Regions from separate parts of the Psychrobacter sp. P11F6 genome, predicted to be linked through region 1. Evidence: riboswitches for the same ligand, from Rfam matches in the RefSeq annotation. Region 1 holds a riboswitch; the other holds the start of a gene.
The links. A riboswitch is a leader RNA that binds a small molecule or an ion and turns the genes downstream of it on or off. The one in region 1 is predicted to bind thiamine pyrophosphate.
Positions count from the first base shown of each region.

Region 2: linked by a shared signal. The riboswitch ahead of tenA (thiaminase II) and the one ahead of thiC (phosphomethylpyrimidine synthase ThiC) in region 1 are both predicted to bind thiamine pyrophosphate.

Region 1 covers NZ_CM003594.1:124,402-129,766, forward strand. The annotation lists gene AK822_RS00555 (hypothetical protein) at 1-1,144, shown strand, start outside; gene thiC (phosphomethylpyrimidine synthase ThiC) at 1,188-3,170, opposite strand; TPP riboswitch at 3,419-3,561, opposite strand; gene pstS (phosphate ABC transporter substrate-binding protein PstS) at 3,854-5,017, shown strand; gene pstC (phosphate ABC transporter permease subunit PstC) at 5,192-5,365, shown strand, end outside.
Region 2 covers NZ_CM003594.1:1,418,404-1,423,768, forward strand. The annotation lists gene nrdA (class 1a ribonucleoside-diphosphate reductase subunit alpha) at 1-827, opposite strand, end outside; gene AK822_RS05875 (YbeD family protein) at 1,353-1,673, opposite strand; gene AK822_RS05880 (class I SAM-dependent DNA methyltransferase) at 1,930-2,628, opposite strand; gene tenA (thiaminase II) at 2,817-3,464, opposite strand; TPP riboswitch at 3,603-3,721, opposite strand; gene AK822_RS05890 (bestrophin family protein) at 4,095-5,021, opposite strand; gene map (type I methionyl aminopeptidase) at 5,200-5,365, opposite strand, start outside.

The DNA.
Region 1 (5,365 bases):
GAAGGCTGTAAATAGCTTTGTGATTCGCGAACAGCTAGCTGACGAGCCATTTGAGAGAATATTAATGCGTAGGATCATTTTAGGATTGCTTTTATTAAGCCACAGTATGTTTAGCTATGCCAATATGGCGTCTCCCATTATCGACGGTACTAATGCCAGTACGGCATATTCAAGCAAAGATATCGATATATTGTCTGAAAACATAGATATCAATATTGCTGAAGGTTTTAATCAAGCTGACTATGATGTCACTTATGAAATTTATAGCGCTAAAGAAGGCGATCGAATACCTTTGGTTTTTGAGGTGTTCGATAACATAGATAATGATGCAGACAAAAGCTTTATAGTCGAAGTCGATGGGCAAGCGGTACCAGTACTTATCAATTATGATTATGAAAGTCATTCAAAATCATTGCCTGCTTATCATGATCCAGAAACGGATATGGCTGTGCCGTTCAATAATGACGCTAAATACTTTGAGATAAACTTAAGCGAAGGCAATCATGTCATTAATGTTAAATATTCTGCCTATCCTACAGTAAACCGTAGTGATTGGACCAATCAATATATCTATAGCTATTCATTAAAACCTGCCAAAACTTGGAAAAGCTTTGGTGACCTGACCGTTAATCTAAAGATTGCTGATGATTCGAAATACTTGAAGACTAATCTTGGCGAACCTTTAAGTGGGATGATAAAAGCAGATTCGAAGTGGGTCTTTGATCATCTGCCTCAAGATGTTCTTGAGATATCTTATCAACCACAACCAATGCCTCTAGCACAGTGGTTAATTAATTTAGACTCATTAATACTTCTGTTGTTTTTAATATGTTTGTTAGGGGGTGCTCACTATGGACTTATGTATTGGAGCCGGAAGAAAAGTCTTAAAATAGCATGGATGGTCACATGGTTAGGGATTCTGATAGTTCCATTTATCGTATTGATGATAGTTTTCTATAAGATTTATCTTATAGATTGGTTACTGGGCGAGCATGCCAGCAGGTATCATGGTTATACTATTTTTATTATTATCTTTGGCTATCCACTGACTTTGCTTGTTTATTTAATCATTATGAAAATGTGCGACTCTTACTTCAAACGAGTTTTTCCACGAGACTCAAAAATAAACGTAAAAAAAGCTTAAACCTAGCAACTAGATTTAAGCTTAAGTATTAAACATTGAACAATCAAATTTCTCTATACAATTGACTCCCTGCCGCCTTATACTTTTGTGTCATTTCACTCATTTCTTGTTGAATACCCACTGCTCTCATAGCGTCTGCGCCCAAAGTAGCTGACTCCTTCGTATCCAACCCCTTGGCATAATCTCGCACGTTTTGAGTGATCTTCATTGAGCAGAATTTCGGTCCACACATAGAGCAAAAGTGCGCCGTCTTATGCGCGTCTTTAGGCAAGGTTTCATCATGGAACTCACGGGCGGTATCTGGGTCGAGCGCCAGATTGAACTGATCGTCCCAGCGGAATTCAAAACGGGCTTTAGATAACGCATTATCGCGAGCTTGTGCGCCCGGATGTCCTTTGGCAAGGTCGGCGGCATGAGCAGCGATTTTATAGGTGATGATACCGTCTTTAACATCTTTTTTATTAGGCAGACCTAAATGCTCTTTTGGGGTCACATAGCAGAGCATAGCAGTACCAAACCAGCCAATCATCGCCGCACCAATCGCACTGGTAATATGGTCGTAACCGGGTGCGATATCGGTGGTTAAGGGTCCTAAAGTATAAAAAGGCGCGTCGGCACAAACCTCTAACTGCAAGTCCATATTTTCTTTAATACGGTTCATTGCTACGTGACCGGGACCTTCAATCATGACCTGTACGTCATGCTTCCATGCCACTTGGGTCAGCTCGCCAAGGGTACGTAGTTCACCAAATTGTGCTTCATCATTGGCATCTTGCAAGCAACCCGGACGCAAGCCATCGCCTAAACTAAATGCCACATCATACTGCTTCATAATCTCGCAGATATCTTCAAAATGGGTATATAAAAAGCTCTCTTTATTATGAAACATGCACCACTGGGCCATGATGGAGCCGCCACGCGAGACGATACCGGTCAAGCGTCCAGCAGTTAGCGGCACATAGCGTAAAAGTACACCAGCGTGAATGGTGAAGTAATCGACGCCTTGTTCAGCTTGCTCAATCAGCGTATCACGAAAGATTTCCCACGTTAAATCTTCTGCCACGCCATCGACTTTTTCAAGTGCTTGATAAATAGGGACGGTACCAATCGGTACGGGCGAGTTTCTGATCAGCCATTCGCGGGTTTCATGAATATGATTACCGGTGGATAAATCCATGATGTTATCCGCGCCCCAACGCGTGGCCCACGTCATTTTAGACACCTCTTCATCGATAGAAGAACCTAACGCCGAGTTACCGATATTGGCGTTAATCTTGACCAGAAAATTGCGCCCGATAATCATCGGTTCAGATTCTGGGTGGTTGATGTTGTTTGGGATAATTGCGCGACCTGTAGCTACTTCACTCCGCACAAACTCAGGAGTGATAACCGTCGGCGTATTAGCACCAAAGTTTTCACCGTCATGTTGACGCATATCGGTCAGCTCATGCTGTTTTTGCGTTTCGCGAATGGCGATGTATTCCATCTCAGGGGTAATGATGCCGCGACGAGCATAATGCATTTGCGTGACGTTGCCAGCTTTGCCATCGACATCTTTGGCGCGGCGTGGTTTGTCGATATGAGCAAATCGTAGATTGGCAGTACTGATATCGCGGGCGCGTGCCATTCCGTAAGCGCTAGACAGTCCGCTTAATTGCTCGGTATCACCGCGCTCAGCAATCCAGCCTTCACGAAGCTTTGGTAAGCCTTTGGTCAAATCAATCTCGACGTTGGGGTCGGTATACATGCCAGAGGTGTCATACACATAAAAGGGTGGGTTCTGTTCCCATTCGTTCTCAGAAACGCCTTGCACAGGGGTAGGGTCAAGGGTGATTTCACGCATGGGTACTTGAATATCAGGACGTGAGCCTTCGATATAGACTTTACGGGAGGCGGGGAGTATGCGGTGTAAATCGCGAGCGTCTTCTTCGAAACGAGCATCACTAGCACTGCGGTGAGCAGGGGTCTTTAACGCGTCTGTCTTAGAAGGTTTTTGAGAAGGAGAAGTGGCTAATAAAGTTGTCATATGCTGTCCTAGCGTGTTGGTTTTTGAATAAAAGCAACACCGCCAGTAGCTGCGGGGGTGGCATCTGTGATCTAGACAAATTCAGTTCATGAGCATCAGCCTACGACCAAAAAACATAGTCGCGGATGATGCTCATCAAACGTTGGACGCAGCTTTATATCAGTCTTCACTACTTAATAGTACATCACGCACATTAAGACAGTAATGAGGATAAAAAAGGCATTTCTGCACGTCCTTTGCCATAAATAACAAAGTGCTTAAGACTTCCCTGCGTCGGTACTAACCGCATCAGGTTCGGCGGGTGATCTCTCAGCGAATGTATAAAGGCGACTACTTTAATAAAGCAAGCTTAAAAATGAGTCGATAATACACCGCACCCCGAGTCTGTCAGTGTTGTAAATCAACTTAATACTAACAAAGTTCTGCAATGAGGGCTAATGATATTTAGATGAAAATATCAGGCTTTGAGTTTGAGGTTCGATGTTTTTATGAGAACGACTCTAGAGTACCAGTGATTGAAATCACTTGATATTACTGAGCTGTAGATAGCTTATCTAAATATTATGTAAAGCGAATGAAAGATTCTGGAGGTTGTCATTAAACTGTCATAAAAATTTGGCAAGATAGCACGCATGTCACAAACAATGCTTTTTTGTATCGTTGTTAAACTTTAGGAGTCCTACATGCGTTATTCGTTATTAGCAGTGGCCGTTAGTTGTACATTAGTGCTTACGGCATGTAATAAATCGACTGAAACGACAGAGCCAGCTGCGGATAGCAGTAGCGCTGTCACCACCACGGAAGCAACCACTCAGACAACCTCTGCTTCTACAACAGGTTTTAAATCTGCTGAGAATATCGCAATGAACATCACGGGCGCAGGTGCATCATTTCCGCAGCCTATCTATGCTAAATGGTCTTACGACTACAACGCTGCTACCGGTGGTCAAGTCAATTACCAGTCGATTGGCTCTTCTGGTGGTATCAAACAAATCGAATCAAAGACAGTCGATTTTGGGGCGTCTGACGCGCCGATGACGCCTGAAGAGCTAGACGCAGCAGGCTTGATTCAGTTTCCGACGGTTATCGGCGGTGTTGTACCTATCGTCAACATCGATGGTGTTGAGCCGGGCGCGTTGAAATTAGACGGTGCAATGTTGGCAGACATCTATTTGGGTAAGATTAGCAACTGGAATGACCCTGCTATCAAAGCCATGAACCCAGATTTGACTTTGCCTGATGCCGCTATTACGACAGTATTCCGCTCAGACGGTTCTGGCACAACGTTTAACTTTACGGATTATCTAGCCAAAGTCTCACCAGACTGGAAAGACACAGTTGGTGTTGATAAAACAGTCAAATGGCCAACGTCTGCGACTGGCGCAGGTGGTAAAGGTAACGAAGGCGTATCAAGCTATGTAAATCGTATGAAAAACTCTATCGGCTACGTTGAGTATGCTTATGCCAAGCAAAACAACATGTCACATACTGCATTGAAAAACGCTGCTGGCAACGTCGTTCAGCCATCTGCTGAGACATTTGCTGCGGCAGGTGATATCGACTGGTCACAGCAAGCGGGCTTTTATAAAGTCATCACCAACTCTGAGACTGAGCAAGCATGGCCGATCGCTGCTGCGACCTTTATCTTGGTACATAAGCAACCAGAGAATCCTCAGCAAGTGGCTGGCGTGTTGAACTTCTTTGATTGGGCTTATACCCAAGGTGATGACGATGCCATGGCACTCGATTACGTACCATTCTCTGATGCAGCGGTTGCCTTATTCAAGGAAAAATGGAACGAGGTAAAAGGCAGTGATGGACAGCCTGTTTATAAGCCTGCTCAGTAACCTGTTTCTGCTAATCATGAGTCAATAATTTTCTAATTATCCTCTCGAATAACTATTCTCCGGTAGTTATTTGAGAGGTTTTATCACAGCAAATTTGATGACAAGTTTGTTGTGATAAAACCGAATGAATGCTTCTACTATTTTGACTTGATCCTATTTAATGCTGAGACACTTATGAATGATTTAAGGTCCCAACTGGCTAAACAAAAGCGCTATGACTTATTGTTTGTGAATGCTACTAAGGCTTTTGCCATACTGGTACTCTTATCGTTGGGCGGCATTTTAGTCTCCTTGATCATCGGAGCGTGGCCGAGCATTCAAACATTTGGTCTTGGATTTTATACCAGT
Region 2 (5,365 bases), 1.3 Mb from region 1:
TGTGCTTCGCCGCCACGGATAGGGCTACCAAGGGCGCGGATGCGACCTGCATTGATACCGATACCAGCACGCTGTGACACATAGCGTACGATGGCGCTGGTGGTCGCGTTGATCGAGTCTAGGCTATCACCGCATTCAATCAATACGCATGAGCTAAACTGACGCGATGGCGTACGCACGCCTGCCATGATTGGTGTTGGTAGTGAGATTTTGAATTGCGACGTCGCATCGTAAAAACGCTTTACGTAGTCCAAACGATCTGACTTGTCATAACGGCTAAACAAACACATACCAACCAGCATGTACAAGAACTGCGGGCTTTCAAAGACGGTCTTGTTAACACGGTCTTGGACGAGGTATTTACCTGCCATTTGCTCAACAGCAGCATAAGCTAGGTTCATATCACGCCAGTGATCAAGATATGCTTCTAATTCATCAAACTCGGCACGGCTATAATCAGCTAGGATATGCTGATCGTATTTACCAGCGTCGGTCAGTTTTTTGACATGATCATAAAGGTGCGGCGGGGTGAATTTATTGTAAGCAATTTTACGCAGATGGAAAATCGCCAAACGCGCAGCCAAATACTGATAATCAGGCGTATCTTCAGAGATAAGATCTGCTGCTGACTTGATGATGGTCTCGTGAATATCGCGAGTCTTGATACCTTCATAAAACTGAATGTGCGACTTTAGCTCAACTTGCGACACAGACACATTATCCAAATTGTGAGCTGCCCACTCGATTACCTTATGAATTTTATCCAAATCAATAAGCTCTAATCGTCCGTCACGTTTGGTCACTTTGATTTTGTCGATGTGTGTCATGTTGCCCTCTTAAGTTGATAACTTGGTAATTATTTATAATGTTGCTTATAGTGATGCTGCACAGTCAGTAAACGGCAGGCATTCTTTATAATGCTACGATGCTTGCGCCGCGATAGGTGTTTTTTTAGGCAAAAATCTACCGCTACTCATAGTGACAATTAAATTCACTGAGTACTACATATAGCGTGTTTGTTAGTAGGTAGGCACAATATAGCGGGAAAATTTTGAAAATACTATATTGATTTTAGCATCAAACTATGTTGCTGTGAGGTTGTGCTGTGTCCGAATTTTAGCAAAGGACGATGGGGTAAGGGTTAGACGCGATTGACTCAAATAATAAGTTTTTTGTAAAAACGGGCTGACAGTTTGCTTTTTATTCGCGAGTAAATGACCCACCAATAAGGGGACACAGAACAATAATAATGAGGGCGCAGATTGTACAGCAAACCACAAAAAATCGCCACCCGTATGAATGACGATTTCGACGGAAAAGCGGCTGGCTTTTTTTAAACGACAATTATCTATTTATACGACCAAACGAACTGTTTTGGCAGCGTCGAGTGAGGCATACAGCACATTGACCTGATCGGCTGCTGTAAGATATAGATTGACCCGTGCTGAATGGAAGCGACCCGTTTTAGACGGTTTCACTTCTATCGAGGCCAAATCAAAATCAGGGAACTGACTGCCCAAGATAAGCTTCACTTCGTTGAGTAAGTTCTCACGCTCGCCTTCATGACCGATGATGCTAAGTGGATAGTTCATTGGAAAGTCCCAAAGCTCAGGATTTTGAATATCCGTCCTTTTGCCTGTGATCACACCTTGATTGGGCGTTAGGTTGGTCATTTTTACTGATTTTTCATTTGTTGGTGCTTGGTTGTTGTTTTGATTGGTGCTGTCTTTTGGATCGTCAGTCATGATGTGTGCCTCGCTTTATTAAATGTTAGCTATTAGCATAAGAGCTTTATCCACCATTTATAGTGGCACTAAACTTATAATTCAAGTGCTAACATGGCAATGACAGTATGCTATGGATCACTGTGATCTGTCATAAATTTTGCTCAGTCATCCATGCTAATCACACGCAAATACACCTATCAGCTCATTTTTTATAAGCACAAACAGCGACATAATCCCCACGGTCGTAGCCTTCGACGACTTCTTGCACCTTGTCATTGGCATACATAGGATGGGTCAGTAAGGTTTGTGCATACTCAAAATCGACGAAACCATAGGCTTGCATCAGCGCGATTTTTTCATCAGAGGTGCGCCAATTTGCTGATTTAACCAGCTCAATAGGATAGGGGTCAGCAGGAGAGATATGCGCAAGTAGCGGATGCTCCCAAGTATTTAATGAGCTTGCCAAATTATATAAGCTCGCAAAACCGCTTTCTTTTGGCACATCGATAACAATCAATTTGCCGCCCGTTTTTAAGGCATCAAATGCTTTTTTAATACAGATATCCAAATCGTTGATGTAGCTGACACTGCCGTTAAACATGATGATATCAAACTTATTTGGCTCAATATCGCAAGTCTCGGCAGGACTAATATCCACTTGCAGACCGCGTTTTTCGGCAATGGCGGCCATGTCTTTAGAAGGCTCAATGCCGTGCCTGATATGGATATCATAATCCTGCGCCAATAGTGACTCAAGCAGTCCACTACCGCAGCCGATAGACAATATCTCACTGTCCTTATCTAAAAAATGAGCGACCAGTTTTAGCTCACTGGTCAGTAAGTTTTGGTTGTCAAAAAACCAGCTGTCATACGCGCTTGCGTGTTCATCGAATGCTGCCATGATGTTTCTCCTTGAGTATTTTTTGTTGTATCGTTAATCCACTATAAAAGAGTGACAGCGTTAACCTCGCTTAAAGTATTACTCATACATCTGCACTTGGTTGCCTTGTCACTGTTTTAAATTGAATCAACTATATTGAATAGTACGTGACGTTAAATTTGCCATAAAGCTAGCACCTTGCATAGGGGCTAGGACAGATCAAGCGCCTGCTGCCAAAAATTCACTTCCATACGTGAAGCAGTATTAAATAACTGTTTGAATTTGTCTGCCTGAGTGGGGTTGGCCTGCGCTAGTAGCGTATTAATCTGCGCTTCATTCTGCGCGGTAATCGCTTGAAATTCGTCACTGGCAAAGACATCAATCCATGGCTGGTAAGGATTGTCCGCGACAAAACCTTGTTCTTTAATGCGTTTGCCAATTTCGCCATAACCCATCAAACAAGGAGCAATCGCCGCATAAAGCTCAGCCAATGAGCCTGACATCGCAGCGTCCAATAGGTAGCGGCTATAGGCAATAGTCACGGCAGATTCAGGGGCGCTTTCTACTTCTTTAAGTGGGATGTTCCACTCATGACATAAATCGAGATACATGCCAATTTCCATATCGAGCATGGCGTTGATGCCCGCTTGACCGACTCGCATTTGTGCCAGCGTATCACTCTTATACACGCTCAACGCCATCACACGGGTATAGTGAATAAGATATAAATAGTCTTGCACAAGATAGTGACGAAAGCTGTCAGGGGCGAGCGTACCTGCCGTTAGCTGTTTGACAAAATCATGCTGAATATAGCCATCCCAAGTTGGGCAATTGTGGCGTAATGTTTGGTAGTTCATAGTGTTCACTTACTGTTATAAAATGCGAGTAAGCAAAGAGTAGGAGGTGATCAGTAAGCAAGCACAAAAAAACCTTACCAGATTATGTGAATAAACTGGCAAGGCTTGCTTAGCAATAGATGCTTAAGAGGTGTGCTATAAAATGTCACGCTTGTTTCCTACGTCAGTGCTAACTGCATCAGGTTCGCGGGTAACTCTCAGCCATGATTTTGAATTGTAGTTAAAGCATCAAAATCAAAGCACCCCGACAAGGTTTATTTTTCAGAAATAGATATAAAGTTTACATAAGTTTAAACTGCTCGTGCTTAAGCAATCGGCTCTATGGTAGACGAATTCAGCCATCATTAGCAAGTAATGCGCAAAAAACCATGAATAAAGGTTGTCTTACAAGCGTAAATAGACAGGATTTTACCTTTTATTAAGCTGGTCAAGTAACACGAGAATGGCGAGAGAAATCACTATTTTCAAATGTATTTTTTATTCATAAAGGCTCTACTATTGCCTATAGTATTTAGCTGCTTGAAGTTAGGATATATAAAAAATATCTCATAAATTAAGGCAATACGTTTATGGGATATTATCTCATTTAGCATTGATTACTTTAAGCTTTATAGGCGTTCAGCTAAGAGGCTATGGTAAATAGCCATTGATAGGAGTGATCTCAGGCGGAATATCTGCCTCTTCTAGTGCTTCTCGCAGATTGATCTCGATAGTACGCGACAATGCAGTCAGGGGTAGTTTGTTGGCGGCTAAGCCGAAAGGCTCTTCTAGCTCTTCACTGAGGGCATCTAAACCAAAAAAGGTATAAGCGATCACGGCACAAATCAGTGGGGTCACCCAACCGAGCGAGGCCACCAAGCCAAAAGGCAACATGATGCAATACAGATAGGTCGTGCGATGGACCAGCAGCATATAAGCAAACGGCAGCGGTGTATTATGAATGCGCTCGCAGGCCGCCAATACAATGGTCATAGACGTCAGGCGCTCGTCCATGTTCTGTATGACTTGCTCTGACACCAGTCCTTGACGCCGAATGTCGCCGAGCTGCTTACCCATGAGGCGCATGATGTAATCAGGTAGGTTGCGCGCTTGGCGCATACTATCATGGTGTTTCGATGCGACAAAAGGCTCGACATCATGCCAAGGTGACGAGCCGCGCAGGCGATGGCGCACAGCATGCGCAAAAGCAATGGTCAGGTAAACCATCGTTCGCCCAGTCTCGTGCCCATTCTCGGTATCAGCATCTATAAAAGAAAGCACTTGACGGGTTAAGCTACGCGCATCATATACCAACTGACCCCAAAGCCCTCGAGCTTCCCACCAGCGTTGATAACTGGCATTGTTACGAAAACCAAGAAATAGCGACAACGCGATTCCTAGCAAGGTAAAAGGAGCCATACCATAATAAGGAAAAGAGTCAGGAAGCCAGTGCTGAATAATTGTTATAAGTGTGCTGAGAAGCGCGATCAGCAAAATTTGCGGATAAATTTTTGGAATGACAGAGCCGTGCAGGGTAAAAAGTATCTTGAGAGCGTTTGGGGTTTGCCGGACAATCATGTCAGTTTCCTATCGATGGCATGTATAAAAAAGCGATGGCAGAGGTATCAATCAGCGTATACTCAAATCATCGCGACCTATCATATCAGTAGTTACCAATATGGCAATAATAAGATGACACTTAAATACTTAAATCACTTTTGTATTGCGCAGCAGCAAGGAAAACTGTAAGCACGCTCTAAAGGGTCTCTTCTTCACGCAGCGTCAGCACTTCATAACCATCGGCAGTCACCGCGATGGTATGCTCCCATTGGGCAGAAAGCTTTTTGTCTGCAGTCACCACCGTCCAGCCGTCTTTTTTCATTTTTACTTTGGCTTTGCCTTGATTAATCATTGGCTCAATA